DNA from 3 places in the Streptomyces sp. TE5632 genome. Region 1 is predicted to be linked to each of the others. Evidence: riboswitches for the same ligand, from Rfam matches in the RefSeq annotation. Region 1 holds a riboswitch; each other region holds the start of a gene.

Region 1 (10,092 bases):
GCCGGGTAGGGGGCGTTCGGCGAGCATGACGAGGCGCGCCCGGGTGATGTCCGCCTCCGCTGCCGCGAGCAGCCGAGGGTCGGTGATGCCGAGCTTGTTGCGCAGCACGCCGTTGGGCATGGCGTACGGATCGTTCACCCTGCCCGCCGCTGCGAAGTCGGTCGGTGGCGGGCGATCGCGCGAGCGACAAGGGTGTCCGCGTCGAGGTCACCCTTTACGTACTCCTCGGTGTCCCGGTCGGAGGCCTCGGAGGCGTAGAGCCCCTCGGCCTGGATGGAGCCGGTGGCCGAGGCGGCAGCCGCACGCCGTGCCGCTCGGCCGCTCAGCGCCTCGAAGGCCTCGACGGACAGAAGGACGCCCTGGGGCTTGCGGTGGGCGCCGATCAGGACCGGGTCAGCATCCGCGCCGGACTCCGACAGGTCGGTCAGGATCCGCGACAGTCTCGCGCGCGCGTCGCTGACGGTCACGACCTCGGGGATCTCCACGCTGTCACCGTACCCATAGAGAGGCTTGATTCTGTACAGATTCTAGTACGGATTCCGATGGGATGCGCGGTGTGGCGAGGATGTGGCCCGTCGTGTCGGCCGACCTTGAGGACTGTCGTGAACTCACCGAATCCAGAGTGCGCAGAAACCCGGAAGCCGGCGTGTTCGTCATCGGCGGTGCCGCTCCGCAGAGAACCGCCGAACACATCCGGGAACTGCAGCGCCGGGGAATTCTGAGGCCCTTGCCTTGAGCCGGTCACCTTCTGCCACACCACGGTGGCCGTACCCGGCGAGGCGGGGCCCGGCGACGTGGGGCTTGTGAACCGGCTTTCCGCGCAGGCTGCCCGAGCCGGGGGTCATCTGCCGTCGGCGTGCTCCGCGGGCTCCGGGGACACTGCGATGAGCGCGGCCAGTTCCTCCGGTGTCCGGGGCCCGGCGGCCGTGTCGGGCAGCAGGCCCTGGGCGCGGAGCAGGCGCGCGGCCGCCACGCCCCACGGCAACCGCAACCCCGCCGCCGCGAGGAGGTCCGTGCGGGCCAGCATCGTGGGCGCCGGGCCGGTCCGGGCGCCGGACGGGGTGAGCAGGGCGGCGTCGTCGGCCCAGCGCAGGGCGAGGTCCACGTCGTGGGTGGCCATGACGACCGTGGTGCCGTTCGCGCGCAGCCCGTCGAGGGTGGCGAGCAGCCGCTCCTGACCGTCGGGGTCGAGCCCCGCCGTCGGCTCGTCCAGGATCAGGACCCGGGGCCGCATGGCGACCGCCCCCGCGATCGCCGTCCGCTTGCGCTGCCCGTAGGAGAGCAGGTGCGTGGGACGGTTGGCGAGAGCGGTGATGTCCAGCGCGGCCAGCGCCTCCGTCACCCGCGCCCGAACCTCCGCGTCGGGCAGCCCGAGGTTCAGTGGTCCGAACGACACGTCCTGGCTGACGGATGCCGCGAACAACTGGTCGTCCGGGTCCTGCACCACCAGCTGCACTGTCGTCCGCAGCCGGGTCAGCCCCTTGCGGTCGTACCGGGCGGGCCGACCAGAAACGGTCAACTCGCCCTCGCTCGGCCGCAGTCCACCGCTCAGCAACCGCATCAGCGTCGTCTTGCCGCTGCCGTTGCGGCCCAGCAGGGCGAGCGCGCGCCCCTCCCGCACCTCGAAGTCGAGGCCGGTGAGCACGGCCGGGCCGTCCTCGTACGCGAAGGACGCGCCCCGCAGGGCGACCAGTGCGGGCTCGCTCAAGACAGCGGCCTTTCCAGGAGGAGGGCGAGGGCGGCCAGTGCGACGAGTAGGGCCAGGCTCATGACCGTGAAGCGCACCGAGACCCGGGCCTCCGGCACCAGCACGCGCAGCGTGCCGTCGTAGCCGCGTCCGGCGAGCCCCGTCTGCAGCCGCGCGGCCCGGTCGAAGGACCGGACGAACGCGGTCGCGCCGAGCCCGCCCAGCGAACGCCAGGTCGCCGCCCGGGTGGTGTGCCCGAGCCGGGCCGCCTGCGCCTCCCGGACCCGGCGCACCGAGTCGAGCAGCAGGAAACTCATCCGGTACGTCACCAGCGCCACATCGACGAGGGGAGCGGGCAGCCCGGCCCGTACCAGACGCGGCAGCAGATCGGACATCGGCGTGGTGAAGGCGAACAGCAGCACCCCGAGGGAGGCCGCCGAGGTGCGCAGCATCAACTCACCGGCGCGCAGGGGCCCGTCATCCGCCCAGGCCACGAACCCGCCCGGCCCGCCCACCTGCACCAGCAGCGTCAGCGCCCCGGTCACGCAGAAGCCCAGCGGCACCCGGTAGGCACGCCACAACCGCCGCCCCGGCACCCCCGCAGGGCCCAGCAGCACCGCGAGCGCGGTCAGCAGCACCAGGGCCGAGCCCGGCCAGGGCGGCAGCGAGACCGCCAGCACGGTGAGCCCCAGCCCGAGCACGGCCTTGTCCACGGGATGACGGCGGCGCCAGCGACTGCTGTGCGCCGCCGCGTCGATCGGCAGCACGGGGGATCAGGTCCCGGGTCCCGCGGGGGCCGCGTCGTCGACGTCCGCCTCGGTGTCGACCCCTTGCGCCCGTTCCGCCCCCTGCCGGCGCCCCCGCCGCAGCCCGAAGTAGTACGCGAGCACGCCCGCGCCGATCGCCGCCTGGAGGGCGAACAGCGCCGACTCGATCTCCCCGGACGGTGGTTCGTACAGCGGCGAGAACCACGGCTCGTAGTCCGGGGCGATCTCGGTGATCGCGGTCTCCGCCTCCGCGTCGGCGCCCGCGAACGGCTCCTCCTTGTGATCGCCGAGCCCGAGGACCAGCGGCACCACGGCGAGCACGGCGACAAGGAGCAGCAGCAGGGAGTTGATCTTCGCGTTACGGCTCATCGGGCCACCGCCTCGCCCGCGCCCGCTCCCGCGCCCGCCGACTTCTTCCCGAGCCCGGCCACCAGCACCCCGAGCCGGGTCAGTTCGCCCTTGCTGGACTGCACCAGCATGCGCATCACCAGCACCGTCAGCAGCCCCTCGCTCACCGCGAGCGGGATCTGCGTGACGGCGAAGATGGAGCCGAACTTGCCGAGCGCGCCCGCGAATCCGCTGCCCGGGTCGGGGAAGGCGAGCGCCAGCTGCACACTCGTCACGCAGTACGTCGACAGGTCGGCGACGAACGCGCCGCAGAACACCGCGACCATCAGCGGCGCCCCGTACCGCCGCAGCAGCCGGTAGACCCCGTACCCCGCCCACGGTCCGACGACCGCCATCGAGAAGACGTTGGCGCCGAGCGTGGTCAGCCCGCCGTGGGCGAGCAACAGGGCCTGGAACAGCAGGGTGATGGTGCCCAGCACCGCCATCACCGGCGGCCGGAACAGGATGGCGCCCAGCCCGGTGCCGGTGGGATGGGAACAACTCCCGGTCACCGAGGGCAGTTTCAGCGCGGACAGGACGAAGGTGAACGCTCCCGACGCGCCCAGCAGCAGCGTGCTCTCGGGATGCTCCCTGACTTCACGGGTGAGCGACCGGGCTCCGTGGACGACGAACGGCGCCGACGCGACGCCCCAGGCGACCGCGTGCGCCGGCGGTAGAAAACCCTCGGCTATGTGCATGGCTCAGCAGACCCTCTCCAGCACCTCGTGGATGGTTGACGCGCCTTGGCCGGTCTCCTGGCTGACGGGTACCACCGCCCGTGCTCCGCCTTCCCGGGTCCGAGGGGGACCCAGTGGCTGCCGTTCGGTCCTGTCGGGGGACAGGACCTGGGGCCGGAGCCGGACTTCCCGATCACAGTGGCGAGGGCCGCACCGGTATCACACCGGATTTCCCGTTCACCAAGGCGTGGCGACACTAGACCCTGTCCCGGGCCGCTGACAAGCAGTCCCGGGGGGCGCACGGACGGCGCCCCGCAGCTCGCACCCCGACGGGCCCACCACGCCGAAGTGCGGGAATGAGGGGAGGGGGTCCTGGGCAGAACCCTGCTGCAACTAATATGCAACAACGAGATCCGGGCAGCAAAGGTGTGGAATTCGATGACGACCCGACGAATAAAGGGTGCCGCCGTCGCGGCGACCATGGCCGCCGCGGTCGCCGCCTGCTCGGCGCCCGGCGGCGGCACGGACGGCGCCGCGGGCGGCAGCGGGTCCGCCGAGTCCGTGGTGATCGGGGTCGCCTCCGAGCCGGACACCCTGAGCCCGCTGCTCGGCTACGGCAAGGACGGCAACTCCAAGATCTTCGACGGGCTGCTCGCCCGGGACGCCGGCCTGGAACTCGAGCCCGCCCTGGCGAAGGCGCTCCCCGAGGTCACCGACGACGGCCGCACCTACACCTACACCCTGCGCCCGGGCGTGAAGTTCAGTGACGGCGAACCCCTCACCGCCGAGGACGTCGTCTACACGTACGAAACGGTCCTCGACGACAAGACCAACAACACCGCCAAGAGCGAACTGGACGCCGTCAAGGAGGTCCGGGCGGACGGCGACGACAAGGTCGTCTTCACCCTCAAGTACCCCTACGCGGCCTTCCCGGCCCGCACCGTCCTGCCCATCGTCCCCGAACACGTCGCGGGCGAGCAGGACCCCAACACCGGCGCCTTCAACACCGAGCCGATCGGCACCGGACCGTACGTCCTCACCGGCTGGAGCAAGGGCGAGAAGCTCACCTTCAAGGCGAACCCCGACTACTGGGGCGGCGCACCGAAGGTGAAGAAGCTCACCATGGCGATCATCGCCGACGACGACGTCCGCGCCACCCGGCTGCGCTCCGGCGACCTCGACGGCGCGACCCTCCCGCCCAACCTCGCCGCCACCTTCAAGAACGACGACGCCCGCAAGACCTACCGGGCCACCACCTACGACTTCCGCGCCGTCACCCTCCCCACCGGGAACAAGATCACCGGCGACACCACGATCCGCCGCGCCCTCGACCTCGCCGTCGACCGCCAGGCCATGGTCGACAAGATCCTCGACGGCGCCGGCCGCCCCGCCTACGGCCCGCTGCCCCTCGACGACCCCTGGTACGCCAAGGACGTCGAACGCCCCCAGGACCTCGCCGAGGCCAAGAAGATCCTCGACCGCGACGGCTGGAAGGCCGGCCAGGACGGCATCCGCGCCAAGGACGGCGCCCGCGCCGCCTTCACCCTCTTCTACCCCTCCGGCGACAAGGTCCGCCAGGACCACGCCCTCGCCTACGCCTCCGACGCCAAGAAGGCCGGCATCGACGTCAAGGTCGAGGGCGCCACCTGGGAGGTCATCGAACCCCGGATGGGCAAGGACGCCGTCCTCGCCGGCTTCGGCAGCACCGGAGACCCCGACTTCGGCCTCTACACCCTGCTGCACTCCTCCCTCGCCGGCGACGGCTTCAACAACATGCCCCACTACGACAACCCCGCCGTCGACAAGGCCCTCGAAACCGGCCGCCGCGCCCAGGACCCCGACGACCGCAAGGCCGCCTACGACGACCTCCAGCGCGCACTCGTCAAGGACCCCGGCTACACCTTCCTCACCCACATCGACCACCTCTACGTCCTCGCCGACCGCTGGGGCGACCTCACCACCCAGGTCGAACCGCACGAGCACGGCTTCGCCAGCGGCCCCTGGTGGAACGCCGAGGACTGGCAGCCCAAGAAGTGAAGACCCTGCCCTGGGCGGCGATGGGACACCTCGTGGCACGGCGGGCCCTGCTCGCCGTGCCCGTCCTCCTCGTCGTCACCTTCGGCGCCTTCGCCCTCGCCGCCGCCTCCCCGTTCGACCCCGTCAAGGCCTACGCCGGAACCGCCGCCCTCGGCGCCGACCAGGAAACCCTGGACCGGCTCCGCGACAACCTCGGCGTGGACCAGCCCTTCACCGTCCGCTGGTGGGAGTGGCTGACCTCCGCGCTCACCGGCGACCTCGGCCACTCCAGCGTGATGCGACAGCCGGTGGCCGAGGCGATCGGCGAACGACTGGTCTGGTCGACCCTGCTGTGCACCGTCGCGTTCGCCGTCGCCGTCCTCCTCGGCACCCTGCTCGGCGTCCTCGCGGCCCGCCGCCCCGGCTCGCTCGTCGACCGCACGGTCACCTCCCTCGCCTACTCCCTGGAAGCCGCGCCGGTCTTCTGGATCGCCCTGCTCGCCGTCTGGCTGTTCGCCCTCCACCTCGACGTCCTCCCGGCCGGCGGCCTCACCGACACCGGCAGCGAACACGTCACCGCCGGCCAGGTCACCAGCCACCTGATCCTGCCCGCCGGCGTCCTCGCCGTCTCCCAACTGCCCTGGTTCACCCTCTACGTCCGCCAGGGCGTCGGCGACGCCCTCGCCGAGGACCCCGTGCGCGGCGCCCGCGCCCGCGGCCTCGCCGAACGCACCGTCCTGCTCGGCCACGCCCTGCGCTCCGGACTGCTGCCGGTGCTCACCCTCATCGGCTCCCGCGTCCCCGAACTCATCACCGGCGCCCTCCTCGTGGAGACCGTCTTCAGCTGGCCCGGCATCGCCGCCGCCACCGTCGAGGCGGCCACCGCCGTCGACTTCCCCCTCCTGGCCGCCCTGACCACCCTCGCCACCGCCGCCGTCCTCGCCGGAAACCTCCTCGCCGACCTCCTGTACGGACTGATCGACCCGAGGGTGAAGCTCAATGAGATGTGATCCCCATGGCTGACACCACCGTCGAGAAGGCCGACGCGACCACCCCCACGGCCGCGACCGCCTGGCGCTCGCACGGCACCACCCGCCGCTCCACCCACACCCTGCGGCTGCGCGTCTCCGCCACCCTGGTCGGCCTCACCGCCCTCGCGGTACTGCTCGTCCCCCCACTGGTCCAACTCGACCAGCAGGCCGTCGACCTCGCCTCGAAACTCCTCCCACCCAGCTGGGACCACCCCTTCGGCACCGACGACGTCGGCCGCGACCTCCTGCTGCGCTGCGTCTACGGCCTCCGCGTCTCCCTGCTCGTCGGCGTCGTGGCCGCGCTCACCGCCACCGTCATCGGCACCGCCGTCGGAGCCACCGCCGGAGCCCTCGGCGGCTGGGTCGACCGCCTCGTCATGCGCCTGGTCGACACCATCTCCTCCGTCCCGCACCTGCTGCTCGGCATCTTCATCGTCGCCATGTTCCGCCCCGGCGTCTGGCCCGTGGTGATCTCGGTCGCCCTCACCCACTGGCTGTCCACCGCCCGCATCGTCCGCGCCGAGGTCCTCTCCCTGCGCTCCCGCCCCTACATCGACGCCGCCGTCTCCGGCGGCGCCTCCCGCCGGCGGGTGGTGCTACGGCACCTGCTGCCCGGCGTACTGCCCCAGGCCGGCCTCGCCGCCGTCCTGATGATCCCGCACGCCATGTGGCACGAGTCGGCGCTGTCCTTCCTCGGCCTCGGCCTGCCCGCCCACACCGCCAGCCTCGGCACCCTCATCCAGGGCGCCCGCGGCTCCCTGCTCGCCGGCCACTGGTGGCCCACCCTCTTCCCCGGCCTGTTCCTGATCATCCCCACCCTCGCCATCGCCGGACTCGCCGGAGTCTGGCGGGAGCGGATCAACCCCCGCCGCCGATCGGAGCTGACGCTGTGACCGAGCGACCTCCCGTGCTGTCGGTCCGCGGACTGTCGGTGCGCTTCCTGGTACCCGGCGGAGGCCGCATCGCCGCAGTCACCGACGCCCACTTCGACGTGGCGCCCGGCGAATGCCTCGCCCTGATCGGCGAGAGCGGCTGCGGCAAGTCCGTCCTCGCCTCCGCCCTGCTCGGCCTGCTCCCCGCCAACGCCCAGACCGCCGGCCACGCCCACCTCGGCGAACTCGACCTGCTCACCGCCGACGAACGCACCCTCGCCCGCACCGTACGCGGCCGCCGCATCGGCCTCATCCCCCAGAGCCCGGCCGCCCATCTCACCCCCGTCCGCACCATCCGCTCCCAGATGGAGGAGACGGTCGCCGAACTCACCGGCCTCCGGGGCCGCACGGCCCTGCGCACCGCCGCCGAGAAGGCCGCCGCCCGCGCCGCCTTCCCCGCCGACCACCTCGACCGCCACCCCCACGAACTCTCCGGCGGCCTCGCCCAACGCGCCGCCACCGCCCTCGCCCTCATCGGCGACGCACCCCTCCTCCTCGCCGACGAACCCACCACCGGCCTCGACCGCGACCTGGTGGACCACACCGTCGACGAACTACGCCGGCACGTCGACGCCCCCGGCGACGGCACCGACCACGCCCGAGCCCTCCTGATGATCACCCACGACCTGACGGCAGCCGAACGCATCGCCGACCGGGTCGCCGTCATGTACGCGGGCCGCATCGTCGAACTCACCGAAGCCGACACCTTCTTCGGCACCCCCGGCCCCCGCCACCCCTACAGCCGCGGCCTCCTGAACGCCCTCCCCGACCGCGCCTTCACCCCCATCCCCGGCATGCCCCCCGAACTCGGCGCCCTCCCCGACGGCTGCGCCTTCGCCCCCCGCTGCGACCGAGCCACCACCACCTGCGCGACCCTCCCGCCCCTCACCGCGTCGGTCGCCTGCCACCACCCGGTCCCGGTCGAGGCCCTGACCCCGGAGGACGTCGTCCGTGCTTGAACTCCGCGACATCACCGCCGGCTACGACCGACGGTCGGCCCCCGCCGTCCGGAACGCCTCCCTCACCGTCGCCCCCGGCGAGGCCGTCGGCCTGCTCGGCCCCAGCGGCTGCGGCAAATCCACCCTCGCCAGGGTCGCCGCCCTCCTGCACCGCCCCGACGCCGGCACCCTCACCCTCGACGGCACCCCCGTACGCCACTGGCGCCACCGCGCCCCCCGCGCGCTGCGCACCGCCTTCGGCGTCGTCTTCCAGCAGCCCCGCCTCTCCGCCGACCCCCGTCTGACCCTCGCCGACCTGATAGCCGAACCCCTGCGCGCCACGGGCCGCCGCGCCGAAGCCCCCGACCGGGTCGCCGAACTGGCCTCCACCGTCGGCCTCACCCCCGACCTGCTCACCCGCCGCCCCCACGAGGTCAGCGACGGCCAACTCCAACGCGCCTGCCTCGCCCGCGCGTTGGTGCTGCGCCCCCGTTGGCTGATCTGCGACGAGATGACCGCGATGCTCGACGCCTCGACCACGGCCGCCCTGGTGGCGGTGGTCGAGGACTACCGCACCGCAACAGGCGCCGGCCTGCTCGCCGTCGGCCACGACCGCACCCTCCTCGACCGCTGGTGCGACCGCACGGTCCACTGGGACACGGTGACGGCCCGGCCGGTCACGGCGGAGTAGCGGCGCGTGCCCGTCAAGAGGCTGCTTGCTCCGCACGTTCATCCGTACCCGGCTCCGCGCATGAGCGAGTACGCCGACACCTCCGACCGTGATCCGCCGGATGGAACTCAGGGGTGCATGACGATCTTTCCCACGTGCCCCCTGCGGGCGAGTTCCTCCTGCGCCTGAGCGGCCCGGTCCAGTGGGAAGGCCGCGGCGATGACGGGCTGGACCTCGGCCTGACGGGCCAGGTCCATGAGGAGGCCGAAGTGCGTGGGCGTGTGCGTCGAGGAGCCGATGACCTGCGCGTTGTGCAGGTAGAAACGGCGCACATCACATTTCACGTCGTATCCGCCTGAGCGCGGTTTTGGTCTCAGAACGACTGGCGGCGGGGCGACGGGCGGGACGGGCGTGGACTGCAACGTGAAAGACAGCCCGGCCGGTGTCGTCTGCCCGGTCCGCGCAGTGAGCGTATCGACGTCACGCCCCACGTAACCTCTTCCTGTGCCAGCCCCCCGCCTGCATCGCGTCGCCGTCCTCGTGCTCGAGGGCGCGAAGCCGCTCGATGTCGGAATTCCCGCGCAGGTTTTCACGACCCGCGCGAGCATGCCGTACGAGGTGCGGGTGTGCGGGGCGACACCCGGTCTCGTGACCGGCGGCGACGGCCTCGCGTACTACGTCGCCCACGGCCTCGACGCCCTTGCGTGGGCCGACATCGTCTTCGTCCCCGGCTACCGGTTCCCGGACCGCGACGACCCGCCGCAGGCCGTCGTCGCCGCACTGATCGCCGCCCACGACCGGGGCGCGCGGCTCGCCGCCATCTCGACGGGCGCCTTCGCGCTCGCCGCCACGGGCCTGCTCGACGGCAGGCGCGCCACGACGCACTGGCACTACACGCGGGCACTCGTGGCCAGGCATCCGCTCGTCCAGGTCGACGAGAACGTGCTCTTCGTCGACGAGGGCAGCGTGCTCACCTCGGCCGGCGCC
Region 2 (10,092 bases), 3.6 Mb from region 1:
CTTGTCGAGGAACCGCTCCGGGTGGTGCCGGATCGCGTGCCGGAGCGCGCCCGCCGCCAACTCCCAGTCCGGCTGCGGCTCTTCCCGCTGCTCGGCGATGGCCAGCGCGCAGCGCAGCGCGTGGTGGACGGAGGAGCAGCCGGTGAGCAGCGCGTCGGTGGTGGCCGTGCCGTCGTCGTCGCGCCGCCAGCCGATCTGCCCGCCGGGCTGCTGCAGTTTCAGTACGTACTCCACCGCCGCGTACACGGTGGGCCACATGCGGTCCAGGAAGGTGTCGTCGCCGGTGGAGAGGTAGTGGTGCCAGACGCCGACGGCGACGTAGGCGACGAAGTTGGTCTCCCGGCCCCGGTCGGTGACGTCGTGCGGGTCGCCGTCGGCGTACGCCGCGTACCAGGAGCCGTCCGCCAACTGGTGCCTGGCCAGCCACAGGTAGGCCCGCTCGGCGGCCTCGCGGGCGCCGGCGGCGTCCAGCGCCATCGCGGCCTCGACGTGGTCCCACGGGTCGAGGTGGTGTCCGCGGAACCACGGGATCGCCCCGTCCTCACGCTGCACGGCGAGGATGCCCGCGACGGTCGCGGCGGCCTGCTCGGCGGTGAGGACCCCGGGCAGGACGAGGTGTTCTGTCCGGGAGGTGGTCACTTGGCACCCGCCCCGGCCTCGGCGCCTGCCCCGGTGTCGGCATCGGCGTCGGTGCGCGGCAGATGCGGTTTGGTCGCGTAGGCCACGAAGCTCTTGCCGATCACGGGGTTCAGCGCCCGCTCGGCGACCCGGGTGGCCAGCGGCTTCTTCATGATGTCCCAGACCAGCAGTTTGTGGTACGCCCGCACCGGCAGCGCCTTGTCGTTGTCCACGCCGAAGGCGCACTTCAGCCACCAGTACGGCGAGTGCAGCGCGTGCGCGTGGTGGGTGCCGTAGGGGCGCAGACCGGCCTCGCGCATCCTGGCCAGCAGCTCGTCGGCCTTGTAGATGCGGATGTGGCCGCCCTCGACCTCGTGGTAGGCGTCGGACAGGGTCCAGCACACCTTCTCGGGCCCGTAGCGCGGGACGGTGACCGCGATGCGGCCGCCGGGCTTGAGCACGCGGACCATCTCGGCGAGGACACCCTTGTCGTCGGGGATGTGCTCCATCACCTCGGAGATGATCACGACGTCGAAGGACTCGTCGGGGAAGGGCAGCGCGAGGGCGTCGCCCTCCATCGCCGTGGCGGTGGCCCCGGCGGGCGCCTCCCCGGCCTCCTTCATCGCCGCGAACCACTTGGCGACCTCGCGGATCTCCTCGCCGTTCTGGTCCAGCGCCACGACCCGCGCCCCGCGCCGGTAGCACTCGAACGCGTGCCGACCGGCTCCGCAACCGAGGTCCAGGACACGGTCGCCCGGGGCGAGCGGGAACCGGGAGAAGTCGACGGTCAGCACGTGGCCCTGCTTTCGCGGTGGGAGGTGACGGGTTCTTCTGCGACGAGTGCCGGGGCCGCCGCGGGACCGGCGACGACGGGATCGGCACCTGCGGCCTCTGCAGTCTCTGCCGCCTCTGCGCGGGCCATCGCCTCGCGGTAGCGGGCCACCGTGCCCTCGGCCGCGCGGGCCCAGGTGAAGTGCCGCAGCACCCGCTCCCGGCCGGCCGCGCCGAGCCGCGCGCGCAGCTCGGGGTCGCCGAGCAGTCGGTTCAGCCCGGCGGCCAGCGCGCCCGCGTCGCCGGGCGGGACGGCCAGGCAGGTCTCGCCGTCGCGGCCGGCCACCTCCGGGATCGCGCCGCCGGTCGTGGCGAGCAGCGGCGTGCCCGTGGCCATGGCCTCGGCGGCCGGGAGCGAGAAGCCCTCGTACAGCGACGGCACACAGGCGACCTGGGCGGAGCGCACGAGGTCGACCAGTTCCGCGTCCGAGATGCCCTTGACGAACTCGACGGCGCCCTCGAGCCCGTAGTGCTCCATGGCGTGCGCGACGGGCCCCTTGGTGGGGCGCTTGCCGACCACGACGAGGTGGGCCTCGGGCTGCTCGACGCGGACCTTCGCCAGCGCCTCGACGAGGAAGACCAGGCCCTTGAGCGGCACGTCCGCACTGGACGTGGTCACGATCCGGCCCGGTACGACGGGTACCGACGCGTCCGGCGAGAACAGGTCGGTGTCGGCGCCGATGTGGACGACGTGGATCCGGTCCTGCCGTACGCCCAGGTGGTCGACGATCTCCTCGCGGGAGGTGCCGGAGACGGTGAGCACGGAGGGCAGCCGGCGGGCCACCCGCTTCTGCATCCTGGTGAAGGCGTACCAGCGGCGCACCGAGGCGCGCCGCCGCCTGCTCCCGGCGGCGTCCAGCTCCAACTGCCGGTCGACGGTGATGGGGTGGTGGATCGTGGTCACCAGGGGCGCGCCGAGGTCGCCGAGCAGGCCGTAGCCGAGCGTCTGGTTGTCGTGCACGACGTCGAAGTCGCCGCGCCGGGCCCGCAGATGACGGCGGGCCCGCAGGGAGAAGGTCAGCGGTTCGGGAAAGCCGCCGGTCCACATCGTGCCGACCTCGAGCGCGTCGATCCAGTCGCGGTACTCGTCGCGGCCCGGGGTGCGGAAGGGGTCGGGCTGGCGGTAGAGGTCGAGGCTGGGCAGCTCGGTGAGGCTCAGCCCGTCGTAGCCCTCGTCGAGGACGGGGTAGGGCTGGGCGCCGATGACCTCGACCTGGTGCCCGAGGCGGGCGAGTTCGCGGGAGAGGTGGCGCACGTAGACGCCCTGTCCGCCGCAGAACGGGTTTCCCTTGTAGGTGAGGAGTGCGATGCGGAGCGGTCGCAAGCCATCGGCGGCGGAGGGACCCCGCGAGGGCCCGGCCTGACTGGCCTCAGCGGTCACCCTGGGCCCCCTTCTCCCTGCACGGTCCCGCGACTCTACGTCGGGACGTTAACCTGGAACAAGTTTCAGAGTTGATCGTTCCGAGGCTCCGAATCTACCGGCAGGTAGGGACGCCGGGAGCAGTGGATCAGGTGATTCACGCCACGGCGGGACGCGTGCCATGCTGTCCGATCACCAACCCTCACCGACGGTAACGGAGCGGGGCCCATGCCCGCGGAAGCCAACACCAAGAAGGCGGCCAAGGCGGCGATGCCGCCCAAGCCGAACAAGACCGGCAGGGCCGGCGAGGCGGACAAGGCGGTGCTCATGGAAACGGGCACCACCGGAGCCTCCCCCGCCTCACCCCTGACCGAGCGGCAGGAGGCGCGCAGGCGCCGCATCCTGGACGCGAGCGCCCGGCTGGCCGGCCGGGGCGGCTTCGACGCGGTGCAGATGCGGGAGGTCGCGGAGTCCTCGCAGGTGGCACTGGGCACGCTGTACCGCTACTTCCCGTCCAAGATCCACCTGCTGGTGGCCACCATGCAGGACCAGCTGGAGCGCATGCACCGCACCCTGCGGAAGAAGCCCCCGGCGGGCGACACGGCCGCGGAACGGGTCACCGGGACCCTGATGCTGGCCTTCCGCGCGCTCCAGCGCGAGCCGCAACTGGCCGACGCGATGGTGCGCGCGCTGACCTTCGCGGACCGCGGCGTGAGCCCGGAGGTCGACCAGGTCTCCCGCCGGACGACGATGATCATCCTGGACGCCATGGACCTCGGGGACCCCACCCCGGACCAGCTCTCGGCGGTCCGCGTCATCGAGCACACCTGGCACTCGGCCCTGATCACCTGGCTGTCGGGACGCGCCTCGATCGCCCAGGTCAGGATCGACATCGAGACGGCGTGCCGACTGATCGACTGGACGGCCCCGAAGGGTGAAGCACCGTGAAAGCGAAACTTTCGACGCCTTTCCGTTAGCCGCCGCGCGTCGCCCCCTCCTTCACTGCCGGTCAACCTTCGGCCATCCGTGGCCCAGTTGTGCGTGAACGGTTGACCGTCCCTACGGTCATTCGTATCGTCTGCGCTGCCATTCGGAGTCGAGCCCGAAACTTTCGAACCCGGATGCGGCGGAGTACGGCACGGCACGGCAGGCAATCCCCGGCATCCGCGCGACCCGCACACGGAACACGGGACCCCCACCGGAGAAGGGATGACATGTTCATGATTAGAACTGGAACCATCGGGATCGGAGGGAGCGCGGGAAGAGGCACCGGCATCAGGGCCGGCCTCCTCACCACCGCGCTCCTCACCGTCACCGCGCTCGTGGCCCTCCCCCAGAGCACCGCCCACGCCGCCGACACCCTGGGCGCGGCGGCGGCCGAGCAGGGCCGCTACTTCGGCGCCGCGGTCGCCGCGAACCATCTGGGCGAGGCGCAGTACGCGGCCACGCTCAACACCGAGTTCAACTCGGTGACGCCGGAGAACGAGATGAAGTGGGACGCCCTCGAGCCCGGCCGCGGCTCGTTCAACTTCGGCAACGCCGACAGGATCGTGGACCACGCCCGGGGCCGGGGCATGTCGGTCCGCGGGCACACCCTGGTGTGGCACTCGCAGCTGCCCGGCTGGGTCTCCGGCCTCGGGGCCTCCGACCTGCGGTCGGCGATGAACAACCACATCACCGAGGTCGTGCGGCACTACCGGGGCCAGATCCACTCCTGGGACGTGGTCAACGAGGCGTTCCAGGACGGCGGCAGCGGCGCCCGGCGCAGTTCGCCCTTCCAGGACCGGCTCGGCGACGGCTTCATCGAGGAGGCCTTCCGCACCGCCCGCGCGGCCGACCCGAACGCCAAGCTCTGTTACAACGATTACAACACCGACGGCGTCAACGCGAAGAGCGACGCCGTCTACACCATGGTCCGGGACTTCAAGTCCCGTGGCGTGCCCATCGACTGCGTCGGCTTCCAGTCCCACTTCAACAGCGCCTCCCCGGTCCCCTCCGACTACCGGGCCAACCTCCAGCGCTTCGCCGACCTCGGCGTCGACGTGCAGATCACCGAGCTGGACATCGAGGGCTCGGGCACGTCACAGGCCACCAACTACGGCAATGTCGTACGGGCCTGCCTCGCGGTGTCACGGTGCACCGGCATCACGGTGTGGGGCATCCCGGACAAGTACTCGTGGCGGTCGGGCGGCACGCCCCTGCTGTTCGACGACAACTACAACAAGAAGCCCGCCTACCACGCGGCGTTGAGCGCGCTCGGCGGTTCCGCTGATCCCGGCGGCCCGGGCGACCCGGGCACGCCCGGCGCCGCCTGCACCGCCACCTACACCACGGCGGAGGACTGGGGCAGCGGGTACAACGGCAAGGTGACCGTCACGGCCGGCAGTTCGGCGATCAGCGCCTGGAGCGTGAAGGTCACCATGACGCCCCCGCAGAAGGTCTCCTCGGTCTGGAACGGCTCACCGACCTGGGACAGCAGCGGCAACGTCATGACGGTGCGGTCCAGCTGGAACGGCACGGTCGCGGCCGGATCCTCGACCAGCTTCGGCTTCACGGTGACGAGGAACGGCAACTCGACGCCCCCGCAGCTCGGCCCCTGCACGGCCTCCTGACCGAATTCCCGCCCGCCCCACGGGACCCCACGGACCGGCCCGCCTCCGCCGACGAGGCGGGCCGGTCCGTGGCGACGTGACCTCGGCCACCTCGGTTCAAGCCACTTCTGACCACTTTCTTACGTACGGGTAGAGTGACGGCGTCGTCATCACCCGTACGGGGGGAAGCCGGTGCAATTCCGGCGCTGACCCGCAGCCGTGAGCCGTCCACCGGGACGGCGAGCCGGAATGCCCCGAACGGTTCGTGACCGGCTCACGCGCCCGGCGGTCCGCCGGGGCGCGGCACCGTCGAGGTATACGGAGCCGAGCCGCCGGGATGTCCCGTGCTGCCCGGCTCCCCACAGGGAGAGAGGCATCCGCCGATCATGAACATCCGTAGCAGCGCAGCGGTTCTGGCCGCCGTCGCCGTGATCGGTGCCGCCGTACCGGCCGCCGCCGACTCGTCCCCGTCCCCCTCGCCGTCCCAGCAGGCCCTGCCCGCCGCCCTGTACGGCGACGGCGACCCGCAGTACGACGGCGTGTGGCGGCAGTCGCTCGCCCTGCTCGCCCAGCACACGGTGGGCGTCGAGCCGCCGAAGTCGTCCGTCGACTGGCTGGCGGGGCAGCAGTGCGCCGACGGCTCGTTCGCCCCGTACCGTGCGGACACCGGCACGGCGTGCGACGCCAAGACCATGGTCGACACCAACCAGACCGCCGCCGCCGTCCAGGCCCTCGCCCCCCTCGGCGGGCACGAGGCCGTCACCGGCAAGGCCGTCGACTGGCTGAAGTCCGTGCAGAACAAGGACGGCGGCTGGGGCTACATGGCGGGCGGGGACAGCGACGCCAACTCCACCTCCGTCGTCATCGGCGCGCTCGCCGCGGCGGGCGAGAAGCCGGCCGAGGTGGTCAAGGACGGCAAGTCCCCCTACGACGCCCTGCTGAAGCTGGCGCTGCCGTGCGACGACAAGGGCGACAAGGGCGGCAAGAGCAGCAAGAGCGGGGACGACGGCGCGGGCGCGTTCGCCTTCCAGCCGGACAAGAAGGGCGAACTGGTCGCCAACGCCGACGCCACGGCGGCGGGCGTGGTCGGCGCCCTCGGCGCGGGCCTGGTGGTCGAGCCCGGCAAGGGCGGGTCGAAGGACGCCGGTTGCGAGAAGGCGGACACGCCCGAGCAGGCCGCCGCCAACGGCGCCGCCCACCTCACCGGTGTACTCGCCGAGGACGACCACCTCGTCTCCGCCCTCCCCGGCTCCGAGGACCAGCCCGACTACGGCAACACCGCCGACGCGGTGGTCGCGCTCGCCGCGCAGGGCGCCACCGAGCAGGCCGCGAAGTCCGTGGCCTGGCTGGAGAGGAACGCCGCCGACTGGGCCGCCCAGGGCGGCCCCGCCGCCTACGCCCAGCTGATCTTCGCCGCCCACGCGACCGGCACCGACCCGCGCGCCTTCGGCGGCACCGACCTGGTGAAGCAGCTCACGGCGACCGGGCCGGCCGCCGAGAAGTCCTCGCAGACGGCGAACGACGACAAGGCCGGGCAGGACGAGAAGGACGGGACGAAGGCCGAGTCGGACTCCGGGTCCGGCCTCTGGTGGACCGCCGCGATCGTCGGTGTCTGCCTCGTCGCCGCTGTCGGCGTCGTCCTCCTGCTGCGCGGCCGGAGCAGGAAGCAGCAGTCGTGATACGCCGGGCCACCGTGCTGTTCCTGGCCGCGCTCCTGCCGCTGCTGGCGGGCGTGGGCCAGGCGCAGGCCGCCGGCTACCGGTACTGGTCGTTCTGGGACCTGGACGGCGACGCGTGGACGTACGCCACCCAGGGTCCGTCCACGGCCCGTCCCGCCGACGGCGACGTCCAGGGCTTCCGGTTCGCCGTCAGCGAGGACTCCGCCGACGCAACGCGGCCCCGGGGCGCCGCCGACTTCGCCGCGATCTGCGCGAAGACCCCGGCGAAGGACGGCGAGAAGCGGGTGGCCCTGGTCATCGACTTCGGTACGGCCGCCGACGCCCCGTCCGGCGAGGCCCCGCCGGACGGCCGCACCGCCTGTGCCCGGGTCCCCGCGGACGCCACGACGGCCGAGGCCCTGGCCTCCGTCGCCAAGCCCCTGCGCTACAACACCGACGCCCTGTTGTGCGCGATCGCGGGCTACCCGGAGAAGGGCTGCGGGGAGCAGGTGTCGGGCGGCAGCGCACCGGCGCCCGAGAAGGAGGACGGCGCGAAGTCCTCGGCGCCGTCGGCGTCTTCGGACGACGGCGGTGGCCCCTCGCTCGGTCTGGTCGCCGGGATCGCCGTGGTGGCGTTGCTGGGTGCGGCGGCGGTCCGGCAGGTACGCCGTCGTGGCTAGCGGTGCCCGACCGCGGGGGCACACCGGCACCGGACGTCCGGTGCCGTCGGGTGCCCCCGCCTCGCGCCGCCGGCAGGGCAACGCCCTGCACCCCGGCGCCTGGTGGCTGTGGGCCCTGGCCCTCGGTGTCGCCGCCACCCGTACCACCAACCCCCTGCTGCTCGCCCTCCTCGTCACCGTCTCCGCGTACGTCGTGGCCACCCGCCGTCCGAACGCGCCCTGGGCCCGCTCCTACGGCGCGTTCGTCAAGCTGGCGCTCGCCGTGCTCGCCATCCGCCTGCTCTTCGCGATCGTCCTCGGCTCCCCCGTCCCCGGTACGCATGTGCTCGTCGATCTGCCCGAAGTCCCGCTCCCCGAGTGGGCGCAGGGCATCCGTCTGGGTGGCGAGGTCACGGCCGAGGCCCTCACGTTCGCCCTGTACGACGGCCTGAAACTGGCCACGCTGCTCATCTGCGTCGGTGCCGCGAACGCCCTCGCCAACCCCTCCCGTCTGCTGAAGGCCCTGCCCGGCGCCCTGTACGAGATGGGGGTGGCCGTCGTCGTGGCACTGACGTTCGCGCCGAACCTGATCGCGGACGTCCAGCGACTGCGCGCCGCCCGTCGGCTGCGGGGCCGTCCCGACCGGGGTGTCCGGGGTCTGCTGCAGGTCGGACTGCCGGTCCTGGAGGGTGCGTTGGAGCGTTCGGTCGCGCTCGCCGCCGCGATGGACGCCCGCGGTTACGGCCGTACCGCGCAGGTCCCGGACGGGATCCGCCGTACCACCGCCGCCCTCACCCTCGGCGGGCTGCTCGGCGTCTGCGCCGGAACGTACGGTCTGCTCACCGCCGCGGGCGCCGTCCACGGCCTGCCCGTGCTCCTGGCCGGTCTCACCGCCGCGCTCGCGGGCCTGTGGCTGGGCGGCCGGCGTTCCCTGCGCACCCGTTACCGCCCGGACCACTGGGACGCCCGCGCCTGGCTGGTCGCCGGCTCCGGCGCGGCGGTCGCGGCGCTGCTGGCGCTCGCCGCCGCGCGCGATCCGGCGGCCCTGCACCCCGGCGTGGTGCCGCTGGTCGCGCCCACGCTCCCCCTGTGGCCGGCGGCGGCCGTACTGATCGGCCTGCTCCCCGCCTTCATCACCCCCGCCCCCGAGGACACCGGCAAGGAGCCGTCGTGATCCGCTTCGAGAACGTCTCCGTGACGTACGACGGCATGCCCGAACCCTCCGTACGGGGCGTCGACTTCGAGGTGCCGGAGGGTGAACTCGTCCTGCTCGCCGGCCCGTCGGGGGTCGGCAAGTCCACCGTGCTGGGCGCGGTCAGCGGCCTCGTCCCGCACTTCACCGGCGGCACTCTGCACGGCAGGGTCACGGTGGCCGGCCGCGACACCCGCACCCACAAGCCGCGCGAACTCGCCGATGTCGTGGGCACGGTGGGCCAGGACCCGCTGTCCCATTTCGTGACGGACGTCGTCGAGGACGAACTCGCCTACGGCATGGAGTCGTTGGGTCTGCCTCCGGAGGTGATGCGGCGCCGCGTGGAGGAGACCCTGGACCTGCTGGGCCTGGCCGACCTGCGTGACCGTCCCATCTCGACGCTCTCCGGCGGCCAGCAGCAGCGGGTCGCCATCGGCTCGGTGCTCACCCCGCACCCGCGGGTGCTGGTCCTGGACGAACCGACGTCCGCGCTGGACCCCGCGGCGGCCGAGGAGGTCCTCGCGGTCCTCCAGCGCCTGGTCCACGACCTCGGCACCACGGTCCTCATGGCCGAGCACCGGCTGGAACGCGTCATCCAGTACGCCGACCAGGTGGCGCTGATGCCGGGGCCGGGCGAGCCCCCGCTGCTCGGCACGCCGGCGGAGGTGATGGCCGCCTCCCCGGTGTTCCCGCCGGTGGTGGCGCTGGGCCGGCTCGCGGGGTGGTCCCCGCTGCCGCTGACCGTGCGGGACGCGCGCCGTCGGGCGGCCGGGCTGCGGGAGCGGCTGGCCGACGCGACGACCCCGCCGCAAGGGCCCGCTCGGAAGACCGCCGGGGACGCGATGCCCGTGCCCTCCGGTCGGCGCCTGTTCAAGCGCACGAAGGCGGACGCCTCAACTCCCGCCCACGTGGCCGAGGTCCGCGCCCTCGCCGTCCGCCGTGACCGCGTCCAGGCCCTGCGCCGCATCGACCTGACGGTCGCCCCCGGCGAGACGGTCGCCCTGATGGGCCGCAACGGCGCCGGGAAGTCGACGCTGCTCGGCGCCCTGGTCGGTCTGGTCGAACCGTCCGCCGGTTCGGTCCGCACCGGTGACGCCGTGCCCCACCGCACCCGTCCCCGCGACCTGGTCCGCCGGGTGGGACTCGTCCCGCAGGAGCCGCGCGACCTGCTGTACGCGGACAC
Region 3 (10,092 bases), 770 kb from region 1:
CACCGGGCCGATCTCCACGGGATCACCCGAGGGCGGCCTCCCGCAGCACATCCCAGGTGATCCTGTCGCCGCCGGTGGTCAGAACCGGCTCGTGCCCTTGATCGTCTGGTCCCGCCAGAGGCAGTGGGCGGCAGCGGGATCGTCCCAGTACCTTCACAGCAGGGCGTTCGCACAGTCGTCGACCAGCTGGAACTGCTCCAGCGCAACATCGACCGGGCGACCGGGCGACCGGGCACGGCTCGGCTTCCTCGGTCGACCGTCACCGGTCCCCGTAGTCCTCCACCAGGTTGCCGATGAGCGAGAGCAGGGCGTCGACGCGGTGCCGGTCCTCGCGCTGGGCACGCAGGGCCTGGTGGACCTCCTGGAGCCGGGCCAGGGCGGCCGGCTCGCGGTCCTGCACCTCTTCGAGCAGTGGATCGGTGATCAGGTCCAAGCAGGCACTGAGGAGTCGGCGGGTGGCCGGGGAAGCGCAGCGGGATGCGGGCGCTGCTGTCCCTGGCCCAGGCGGTGGTGCCCCGGAGCGTGCTCCGGCTGCGCCAGGCGATGTCCCCGGACCCGTCGATGAGTTCGGTCGGCGTGCCGACGAGATCGGTGGCGATGGCGAAGAACCGCCGGTCGCTCTCCTCCTGACCGCTGTCGGCCGTGAGGATGCGCTCGGTCTGGGCCAGGGGGACGACGTCCCGGTGGTCCCAGGTGAGGACGACCGTGTTCGGGACGTCCGGCCGTCGGCGGTGGTCAGCCTCACCCGGGGGCCGGCCGAGTGGACCAGGGCCGTCGGTAGTCCGTCGCCGCCGGGCGGGGCGGTGAAGTGGCGGACCAGGCCGGTGTCGGGGTCGGTGACCGTGTGGTCGCCGTCCGCGTCGCGGGCCGGCAGGGTGCGGGCGGGGCCGGACTCGGGGCGGGTGGGGGCGCCGGGGACGGGGTGCGGATAGGTGATCAGCAGGCCGTCGGCGGTGACGTGGACGACGCCGACCGGGTCGACCTCCAGGCGGCCCGGGCGGCCGCGATACCGGTCGACGTCGTTCGGCCGGAGGGGGCGAGCCGGGCGAGCGGATGCCCCGGCGCGGGCCCGGAGGACGTGCCGCCGAAGGGTTCACCGCCGCGTACGCGGCCGGGGAGGACGGACTCCCGGACGGCGGGGCGAGCAGGCGCATCCCGGCGGTCCGGGCGACGGCCGAGCGGCCCGGTGGGCAGTGGTGAGACGCGCTCCCCGACGATCAAAGCGGCCTCGGCCCGGAAGACCCGCCCCTCCACCGGAGTCGTACCGGACCCGTCCGGTTGCGATTTTCGCATCCGGTTCCTATGGTGAAGGGCATGACGGAGACCGTGACCGATCGCGTACGAAGCGTCATGCTCAGGGCATCGGTCAGGCAGGCGGAGTTCGCCGAGAAGGTCGGGCTGACGCCGGACAAGCTGTCCAAGTCGCTCAGCGGAGTCCGCCGGTTCACCTCCCTGGACCTGGCGCGCATCGCGGAGTTCGGCGACACGACGGTCGACTGGCTGCTGACCGGCCGTGACCCGCTGCGTCCGGCCTTCGCCGCCCGTGCCGTGCCGTCGGCGATGAGCGAGGACGGCCGTGCCACACTCAAGGACCTCGTCGAACGCTTCACCAGCGCGCACGAGGTGCTCGTCCTCCTCGGCAGGGCACCGGAACAGCCGGAACTGCCCTCGGCCGGCACGCCGCACCCCACCGCTCCCACGGATTACAAGGGTTATGTGGACGAAGGCGTGGCGCTCGCGGAAGCCGCGCTCGCCCGGCTGGGCTCCGAGGGATCACCACCGGTGGGCAGCATGGACGGCGCGGAACTCCTCCAGGCGCTGGAGCGCACCTTCGGGGTGGACGTGGCCAAGATCGGACTGCCCGAGGGGATCGACGGTGCCGCCTGGCAGGCGGACGGCTTCCGGCTCATCATGATCGCCCGGACCCGTGTGCCCACCCGTCAACGCTTCACTCTCGCGCACGAGCTCGGACACATCCTGGCCCGGGACGCACAGGACCTCCTGACGGAGACCCACCTGACCCCCGGCCACCAGAAGGACCTCACCGAGGTCCGCGCGAACGTGTTCGCCGCCCACCTCCTCATGCCCCGGTCGGAGATCGAGGCGGCGGTGGAGGAAGGCGGTCTGTCGGACGAACAGCTCACGTCCCTGGTGGTTCACTTCCAGGTGTCACCCAGCGCTCTGGCGGCACGCCTCTCCCAGTTGGGCCTCATCGAGGAGCGGACCGCCGGCAGGCTGCGCGGACTCACCACCGAGGACTGCCACTGGCTGGCCGGGCAGAGCGACCTCTTCCAGGCCCGTACGGCCTGGTCGCAGACCAAGCGGCTGCCCTTCCGCCCCGCCCAGATGCTGTACGAGGCGTACCTGGACGGAGAGACCACCCTGCGGCCGTTGGCGGCCTACACGGGATGGGAGGCCGACAGGCTCCGCGAGGTGCTCGAACCCGACCCCGTTCCTCCGGAAGATCCCTCGGCCACTGCCGCGGCCGACGAGGGGGACCTGGTCTTCCAGCCATGACGCGCCACTGCTGGTTTCCCGACAACACCGTGCTGTGCAACTTCGCGGCGGTCGACCGTCTGGCCCTGCTGGAGAAGGTCCTGGACGGACGGGGACGCTGGACCCAGGCCGTCGCGGCCGAGGCCGAGCGGTCGTCGCGCTACTGGCCGAGACTGAGCGAGGTGGCCGGCGGTGGATGGCTCGGCGCACCCATCGAGATCGACGACCCGGCTGAGATCGCGTTAGTGGACCGCACACGACGCGTCGTCTTCGCGGGTTCTCCGTCCCGGCCACTGCAACACCTGGGCGAGGCGGAAACCCTGGTCCTGATCGAACGCCGCAGCGAGTTCGCCCGTTCCGTGTGGATCACCGACGACGGTGAGGCGGGCCACTACGCGCGCCGCAAGGGGATCCTCGTGAAGGACACCGTGGGCGTCATGCGCGAAGCCGTCGTCGACGGGCTGGTCATGGCCGACACCGGCCATGGGCTCCTCACCGCCATACAGCAGGCCGGCCGGCATGTCCGGGGTGTTCCCCGCAGCCCCGAGGAGCTGCTGCGCTGAACAGAACAGGCGGACAGCGGGCGCGGACCTACGGGGCGCCCACGCCGACGGCTGACCGGGCCCGCCCGGAGCCCTCCTGCCCGTATCGAGCGAAAGAACAGGGTCGATGACGAAGGAAGACACCGACCGCCAGGGCCGGTGCGTGATGCTCGAGGAGATCACGGACGAGAACTGGCGCGCCGTCGCCGACGTGGCTCCCGCCGACGACCAGCGCCGGTTCGTGGCCGCCCTCGGCGCACGCTATCTGCTGCTCTCCCTGCGGGACGGAACCTGGAACTCCCTCGCGGTCCGGGCCGGTGACGAGGTCGTGGGCCATGTCATGTGGGCGTACGACGAGGAGGACGGCACCCACTGGATCGGCGGCATGGTCGTCAACGCCGCCGAGCAGGGCAAGGGAGTGGGCCGCGCCACGATGCACGTCCTGATACGACGCCTCACCGCACTGCCGGCCTGCCGCGAGATCCGGCTCTCCTACCACCCGGAGAACACCCCCGCCGCTCGCCTGTACGCGTCGCTGGGCTTCACGCCCACCGGAGAGTTCGAGGACGAGGAGATCGTGGCCGCGCTGAGCAGCGGGTCGGCCGCCGCCTGACCACCCAGGACGACCGGAAGCCCTCGGCGGGCGCACCGACCCATCGGATGTCAGCGGACTCCCGCGAGCCGGTCCGGTCGGCGACGCCGTCAGGCATGACGTCCCTGCCGGCCTGGCTTGTACGGCCTCCTCCAACACGGTCGGCCACCGCCGGGCGACGGCGAGCCGCTCGCCGGTGAGGAGGTGGTCCGCGCCGCGCCCGGACCGTTCTCGGTCAGCGGCCCACCGTTTCGCACCCGGCGGCTGGGCCGGCGGCTGGGCCGCCGGCCCAGACGGGGTGGTGCCGGCTACCACAGCGCGCCGGGCCGGAGCGCGGTGGTAGGGCCATTCGGCGGCATCGCCGCGCGCGCACCGACGGACCGCTGTGTGGTGGACCCGGACGCGCACCGCGGCCAGGGCATCGGTGGCCCGGGGCGCTCAGCCACGGAGAACCCACGAACGGAGTATGCCCATGCCCCTCATACGCCGACTCACAACGGCCCGCAGACGCCATGCCGCGTTCGTCGCCGCGCTGGTGACCTGCTCGACCGTACTGACCGGCCAGGAACTCGCCGTGGCCGGCGGTACGCCCACACCTTCGGTGCCCGTCCCGCAGCTGGACTGGAGCCCCTGCGTCCGAGGCAGCGAGTTCGACTGCGCGACCGCGAAGGTGCCGCTGGACCACGGCAGACCGGGTGGCCGCACCCTCGAGCTGGCAGTCATCAAACGGAAGGCGACCGGCCCCGGCCGGCGCATCGGCACCCTCTTCTTCAACCCCGGCGGCCCCGGCGGTCCCGGAACGGTGCAGATGCCGCAGAACTACGAGAAGTTCCCGCGCGAGGTGCGGGAGCGGTTCGACATCGTCAGCTGGGACCCCCGGGGAATCGGCAGCAGCACCGCGGTGAACTGCTTCGCCAGTCCCGAGGAGGCCGCCGAATGGAACGCGGGCAAACCGGCGGGCTTCCCGGTGGGCGAGAAGGAGCGGGCGGCCTTCATCACCGCGTACAAGGACCTGGCCCGGCGCTGTGAGCAGCGTGACCCCGAGCTGCTGCGCCATGTGTCGACCACCGACACCGCCCGCGACCTCGACCTGCTCCGCCGGGCGGTGGGCGAGTCACGCCTCACCTACCAGGGGATCTCCTACGGCACGATCCTGGGCGCCACCTACGCCAACCTCTTCCCCGGCAAGGTCCGCGCCATGGTCCTCGACAGCAACATCGACCCGCAGGCCTGGACGAACCACGCGTCCGACGACGACCCCCGGCTCACGACGTTCCTGCGCATGGGCTCGGACCGCAGCGCGGCAGCGACCCTGGACCAGTTCCTCGCCCTGTGCGGGTCCACCACCCCCGCCCACTGTGCCTTCTCCGCCGGCAGCCCGAAAGCGACGCGGACCAAGTTCGACCAGCTGATGCAGCGGCTCCGGAAGCAGCCCGTGGGCGCGTGGACCTACGCCGGCACGGTCGCCAACGCGGTGAACAGCCTCTACGTCGTCCACCCGGGGTGGACGGACCTCGCCGGCCGGCTGCAGGACCTGTGGCGGGGCCGCGCCCCGGAGCCGGCCTCGCCCCCGCCCCCACCGGCGGTCCCGAACCCGAACCCGTACCTGGGTGAGGAACAGGGCGCCGCGGTGCTCTGCGGCGACAGCCCCAACCCGCGTGACCCCGGTGTCTACCACGCCGTGGAGGAGGCCGCCGCCGCTCGTGCGGGCGACGCCGGACGCTTCTGGACCTGGGCCGCCGAGGGGTGCGCCACCTGGCCCGCGGTCGCCGCCGACCGCTACCGCGGTCCGTGGGGCAAGCCGACGGCACACCCCGTCCTGGTGGTCGGTACCGCCTACGACCCCGCCACTCCCTACTCGAACGCCCAGGCCATGGTCAAAGAACTGGCCGACGCCCGCCTGCTCACCAACGACGGCTACGGGCACACCGCGTTGATCAACCCCAGCAGCTGCGTCAAGGCACACGAGAGCCGCTATCTCATCGACGGCACCCTCCCGCCGGTCGGAACGACGTGCCGGCAGGACGTGCCTCCCTTCTCCGCGCCCAAGCCGATCGGTGGCGTCGCCACCGGCGGCGGCGGAACGGCCGGCACCGTCTCCTGAACCGGCCGTGACCCCCGGCCGTGACCCCCGGCCACGGTCCCCGGCCGTGTCCCCCGGCCTGGACACGGACCGGCAACGCGCCCGCGCCCGGACCCGAGAGCGGGGTCCGGGCGCGGACGTGGGCGTCCGGGATCGCCGGGTGCTGTTCCTGCCGCCGGCGACGTCGGCCGGGCGGAGGGAACCAGCCGGTCCGTCGGCGGGGAGGAGGCGCACGGACAGAGAGACCCAGGAACGCAGGGTGTTGTCGGGGTGGCGGCGGGCGGGCCGGCTCGATCCGGCGGACGTGACGGGCCAGGGCGGTCAGGAGCGCTTCCGCTTCCAGACGCGCCACATGCCGCCCGACGCACTGGTGGATGCCCATGCCGAAACCGACGCCCACGCTCTGGCTCTTCCCGTTCCGGCCCTGCCAGTCGCCCCCACCCGGCCTCGACGCACCACCGGGCAGTCGGCGGACTCCGGCTGATCGCGCTCGTAGCCTTGGGCCATGGCCGACATCTACGAACTCCAGCTCACGCTCGACCTGCCGGACTCCCTCCCGCCCCGGGATCTCGCCCTGCTCCGCTGGCACTTGGGAGAGGAAAGCAGCCGCCAGGACGACGGACACGACGGCTACGAGTACCCCCTCTGGGACGCCCGTGGGCCGGCGCGGCGGATCGGGGGAGCTCTGGTCGGGGAGTTGTGCTCCGACGGCGACGGTTGGGCGCTGACCGTGCGGCAGGAGGCGCATCCCGACGAGTTCGACGACCTGCGCAGGCTCGTGCTGTGGCTCGGCGCGCGTACGACGAGCGTGGGCGCCATCGGACACCTGCGTTTCTACGAATCGGACGTACCCGATGTGCTGATCGCTCAGGCCGGGAAGGTGCACAGCGCCGTCCTGCGGGTGGACAAGACAGTCCGGTCCCCGACCGAGGTGATCCCCGACCCCTGTGCCTGAGCCACGCAACGAGACGCCGCTTCGCCGGATCCGGTACCGACTTTGTGAGCCGACCGCCCGCGCGGAAGACCACCCGGCCGGTTGTGTCAGTGGAGGCCCATAGGGTCTGCGCATGGTTGATCAGAAGTGGGCCGGGGTGCGGGAGCGCATCGCGGCGCTGGGCGCGCTGCCGGCGAGCAGCGAGGCGTTCGGGTCGTTCGGGCACCGCTGGGCCCTGGAGAATCCGCTCACCGAGGTCGAACTCACGGAGCTGGAAACCCAGCTGGGCGTGAGCCTGCCCGCGGAGTACCGGGCGTTCCTCACCCAGGTCGGCGCGGGCGGCGCGGGTCCCGCCCACGGTCTCTTCCCGGTACGGCGCGTGCAGGGCCGCTGGCGTTGGGAGGGCGACGGCGCCTACCTGGCGGACCTCTCCACGCTGGCCGAGCCGTTCCCGGAGAAGGGACCGGACCCCGAACTCCTCGAGGCGCTCGCGGCCGAGCGTCCCGAAGAGGAGGACTTCGACGAGATCGAAGACTTCGACGAAGCCATCGAGGCATGGGACGAGCGGTGGGGAGCCGTCATGTTCGCCCCCGCGCGCACCGCCGGAGCCATCGTGATCTGCCACTTGGGCTGTGCTCTGCGGGAATGGCTGGTCATCAGCGGCCCCCACCGCGGCACGGTCTGGTCCGATTCCCGAGTGGACGACGTCGACCTCGAGCCGGTCCTCGACACCGAGGGCGAGCCGGTCACCTTCGCCCGTTGGTACACCGACTGGCTGGACAAGGCCGAACGCTCCGTACGACAGCCGGCGGTGGGCGCCTGAAGAAGGGGAACAAGAAGGGGAACAAGAAGGGGGGGAACAACTCGCTGGTCTTCCTCCAGATCCGTAGGGAACGCTGTGCGAGTGATTCAGCGTGAGGCTGCTGTTCGGATGGTCGAGGAAGAGCTGGAACGCGCCTTCCGGGAGGAACTGTCGGCGGGTCTGCGTCCGATACGCATGGCGGTGACGTCCGTGAAGGAACACGAACTGGTGTGGATCGTCTGCTGGACGTCCGAGGAGTTCGTGCGTACCGGAAGGCCGGAGTTCATGCTGGTCGGGAACGGGCCGTACCTGGTCGATCGCGTCGACGGAAGTCTCCATCGGATCGGTGTCGTCTCCTCGGCGACCGGGGCGTGGGAGGCCGACTACCGTGTCCGTGTCCGGGGGTTGGCCGAGCGGACCGCGGTGGACGATCTGCACGACGAGGTGCGCACGGTGGCGTCCACCCGCGGGCGCATCCATGCCATGCACGCCCTGCGCCGACGGCTGCCGGTGCTGCCCCACGCCGAGACGATCACCTACGTGACCGCCTTGCTGGAGGGCGATGCTCCGGAGCACCTCGTGGAGGTCGCCACCCGAGAACTGGTGCCGCCGCCGGTCGACCGGGTGCTGGCCGTCCACACCGTCCGCGGAGCCGCGCACACCGCCGGCCCGTGACGCGTCCGGCCGGCGTCCGACGCCGTGGTCTTCGCGGAGATCGGGATCGGCGCCGTGGACGAGGAGTGCACGCACCGTTGTTCCTGTGGCTGCACCGACTGGGAGAGTCATGACAAGTAGGTTCACCGAGCTGGCCGTTGACTGCCACGATCCGGAGAGGCTCGCGGCCTTCTGGTGCGAGGTCCTGGACTTCGAGGTGATCGACCGGAGCGAGGGCAAGGTCGAGATCGGCTCCTGGGTGCCGACCGTCGAGGAGGTTCGGGCCCGCCAGATGCCGCCCACCCTGCTGTTCATCCAGGTGCCCGAGGGCAAGACCGTGAAGAACCGGCTGCACCTCGACGTCAGCCCGATCGACGGCAGCACCGAGGACGAGGTGACCAGGCTGCTCGGCCTCGGCGCCACCAGGACGGATGTGGGCCAGGGGCCGGACCGGAAATGGGTGGTCATGGCAGATATCGAGGGCAACGAGTTCTGCGTGCTTCGCACCCTGGCACCGCGGAACCAGCCCGACTCTGTCGGGGGTTTTGCAGCTGCACCCCCACCGCCAGGCCGTTGAGCAGGGCAGATGCAGAAGCCCGACGGGAGTACCGGGTCACACCGGCGGGGGTGATCTCCGCCACCACCGGCGGGGGTGCCTTGGTGGGCGCGCTAAGCTGCACATGCCCCGCGGGGGAAGTCCGGTCGAATTCCGGCGCTGACCCGCAACGGTAGGCGGAGCCCGTCCGAGGCCCCGTAAGCCCGATTACCCGCGGTGTGAAGGCTCCTGTCATTCGCCGTGGACTGCGAGAGGTGCTGCGCAGGGCGCCCGCGCCCGGGGCCGCTCCTTCTGTTGCGTAGGGGCACGGCCTGAGGCGAAAGCGATCCGTCCGTGGCCACCACCCTCGAAACCGAACCTGCCACGCCCGCGCACACGCCCCGTACCGGAGCCGGGGCCGCGTCCCCCAGACGCGTGCCGCTGCCCCTTCTCCTGATCGGCCTGGGCGCCGCTCTGCCCGTGTCCCTCGTCTGCGGGGTGGGGATCGGGGCGTCGGGGATCTCCTGGGGCGAGGTGCTGCACCACCTGTGGGCCGGGTCGACGGGCGGGTCCATAACCCCCGGCCAGGTGCCGGCGTACACCATCGTCTGGGAGCTGCGCTTTCCCCGGGCCGTGCTGGCCGCGATCGTCGGGGCCGGGCTGTCGGCCATCGGCGTCGCGGTGCAGGCCATGGTCCGCAACGCTCTCGCCGACCCGTACGTGCTGGGTATCTCCTCGGGCGCGGCCGTGGGCGCCAACGCCGTGCTCATCTTCGGAGCCTTCGGCGCGCTCGGCGTCTGGGCTCTGTCCACGGCGGCGTTCCTCTCCGCGCTTCTGGCCATGGTGCTGGTGTACGCGATCGCCCGTACCCCTCGCGGCCTGAGCCCGCTGCGGCTTGTCCTGACGGGCACCGCGATGTTCTACGGCTTCTCGGCCGTCACCACGTTCATGGTGTTCGCGGCCGAGCGCGGTGAGGCGGCCCGCTCCGCGATGATGTGGCTGCTCGGCAGCCTCGGCGGCGCAAACTGGGCCTCCGTTCCGATCGCCGCGGGGGCGGTGCTCGGCGGCCTCGTCCACCTCGCGTGGTCGGCGCGACGCCTGAACGCCCTGGCCATGGGCGACGAGACGGCCGCCGCGCTGGGAGTGGACCCGGGAAGGCTGCGCAAGGAGCTGTTCCTGGTCTCCGCCGCCGTCACGGGGGCGGTGGTGGCGGTGAGCGGGGCGATCGGCTTCGTCGGACTGATGGTTCCGCACGCCGTACGGATGCTCGTCGGCGCCGACCACCGGCGGCTGCTGGCCGTCGCACCACTGGCCGGAGCCGTCCTGCTGGTCTGGGTGGACATCCTGTCCCGCGTGGTGCTCGCGCCGGTCGAACTGCCGGTGGGCGTCCTGACCGCGGCCATCGGCGTGCCGTGTTTCGTCCTGCTGATGCGCCGTCGTTCCTACACCTTCGG

What was found. A riboswitch is a leader RNA that binds a small molecule or an ion and turns the genes downstream of it on or off. The one in region 1 is predicted to bind cobalamin.
Positions count from the first base shown of each region.
Region 2: another riboswitch for cobalamin. It lies ahead of ACVW19_RS09655 (prenyltransferase/squalene oxidase repeat-containing protein); the one in region 1 lies ahead of ACVW19_RS26145 (energy-coupling factor ABC transporter permease).
Region 3: another riboswitch for cobalamin. It lies ahead of ACVW19_RS29730 (FecCD family ABC transporter permease); the one in region 1 lies ahead of ACVW19_RS26145 (energy-coupling factor ABC transporter permease).

Region 1 covers NZ_JBSSEA010000003.1:4,597,113-4,607,204, forward strand. The annotation lists gene ACVW19_RS26120 (hypothetical protein) at 1-138, opposite strand, end outside; gene ACVW19_RS26125 (antitoxin VbhA family protein) at 135-485, opposite strand; gene ACVW19_RS26130 (energy-coupling factor ABC transporter ATP-binding protein) at 842-1,708, opposite strand; gene cbiQ (cobalt ECF transporter T component CbiQ) at 1,705-2,454, opposite strand; gene ACVW19_RS26140 (energy-coupling factor ABC transporter substrate-binding protein) at 2,461-2,823, opposite strand; gene ACVW19_RS26145 (energy-coupling factor ABC transporter permease) at 2,820-3,539, opposite strand; cobalamin riboswitch at 3,570-3,778, opposite strand; gene ACVW19_RS26150 (ABC transporter substrate-binding protein) at 3,957-5,555, shown strand; gene ACVW19_RS26155 (ABC transporter permease) at 5,576-6,544, shown strand; gene ACVW19_RS26160 (ABC transporter permease) at 6,550-7,458, shown strand; gene ACVW19_RS26165 (ABC transporter ATP-binding protein) at 7,455-8,456, shown strand; gene ACVW19_RS26170 (ABC transporter ATP-binding protein) at 8,449-9,126, shown strand; partial or broken gene ACVW19_RS26175 (zinc-binding dehydrogenase) at 9,234-9,461, opposite strand; gene ACVW19_RS26180 (GlxA family transcriptional regulator) at 9,610-10,092, shown strand, end outside.
Region 2 covers NZ_JBSSEA010000003.1:982,135-992,226, forward strand. The annotation lists gene ACVW19_RS09630 (prenyltransferase) at 1-639, opposite strand, end outside; gene ACVW19_RS09635 (class I SAM-dependent methyltransferase) at 636-1,412, opposite strand; gene ACVW19_RS09640 (glycosyltransferase family 4 protein) at 1,406-2,830, opposite strand; gene ACVW19_RS09645 (TetR family transcriptional regulator) at 3,137-3,757, shown strand; gene ACVW19_RS09650 (endo-1,4-beta-xylanase) at 4,030-5,421, shown strand; cobalamin riboswitch at 5,535-5,674, shown strand; gene ACVW19_RS09655 (prenyltransferase/squalene oxidase repeat-containing protein) at 5,787-7,079, shown strand; gene ACVW19_RS09660 (SCO2322 family protein) at 7,076-7,738, shown strand; gene ACVW19_RS09665 (energy-coupling factor transporter transmembrane component T) at 7,779-8,891, shown strand; gene ACVW19_RS09670 (ABC transporter ATP-binding protein) at 8,888-10,092, shown strand, end outside.
Region 3 covers NZ_JBSSEA010000003.1:5,370,552-5,380,643, forward strand. The annotation lists gene ACVW19_RS29675 (hypothetical protein) at 260-433, opposite strand; partial or broken gene ACVW19_RS29680 (RHS domain-containing protein) at 441-722, opposite strand; gene ACVW19_RS29685 (hypothetical protein) at 937-1,293, opposite strand; gene ACVW19_RS29690 (helix-turn-helix domain-containing protein) at 1,315-2,517, shown strand; gene ACVW19_RS29695 (hypothetical protein) at 2,514-3,059, shown strand; gene ACVW19_RS29700 (GNAT family N-acetyltransferase) at 3,166-3,651, shown strand; gene ACVW19_RS29705 (alpha/beta hydrolase) at 4,103-5,734, shown strand; gene ACVW19_RS29710 (hypothetical protein) at 6,219-6,668, shown strand; gene ACVW19_RS29715 (SMI1/KNR4 family protein) at 6,781-7,470, shown strand; gene ACVW19_RS29720 (YrhB domain-containing protein) at 7,579-8,124, shown strand; gene ACVW19_RS29725 (VOC family protein) at 8,234-8,680, shown strand; cobalamin riboswitch at 8,772-8,892, shown strand; gene ACVW19_RS29730 (FecCD family ABC transporter permease) at 8,993-10,092, shown strand, end outside.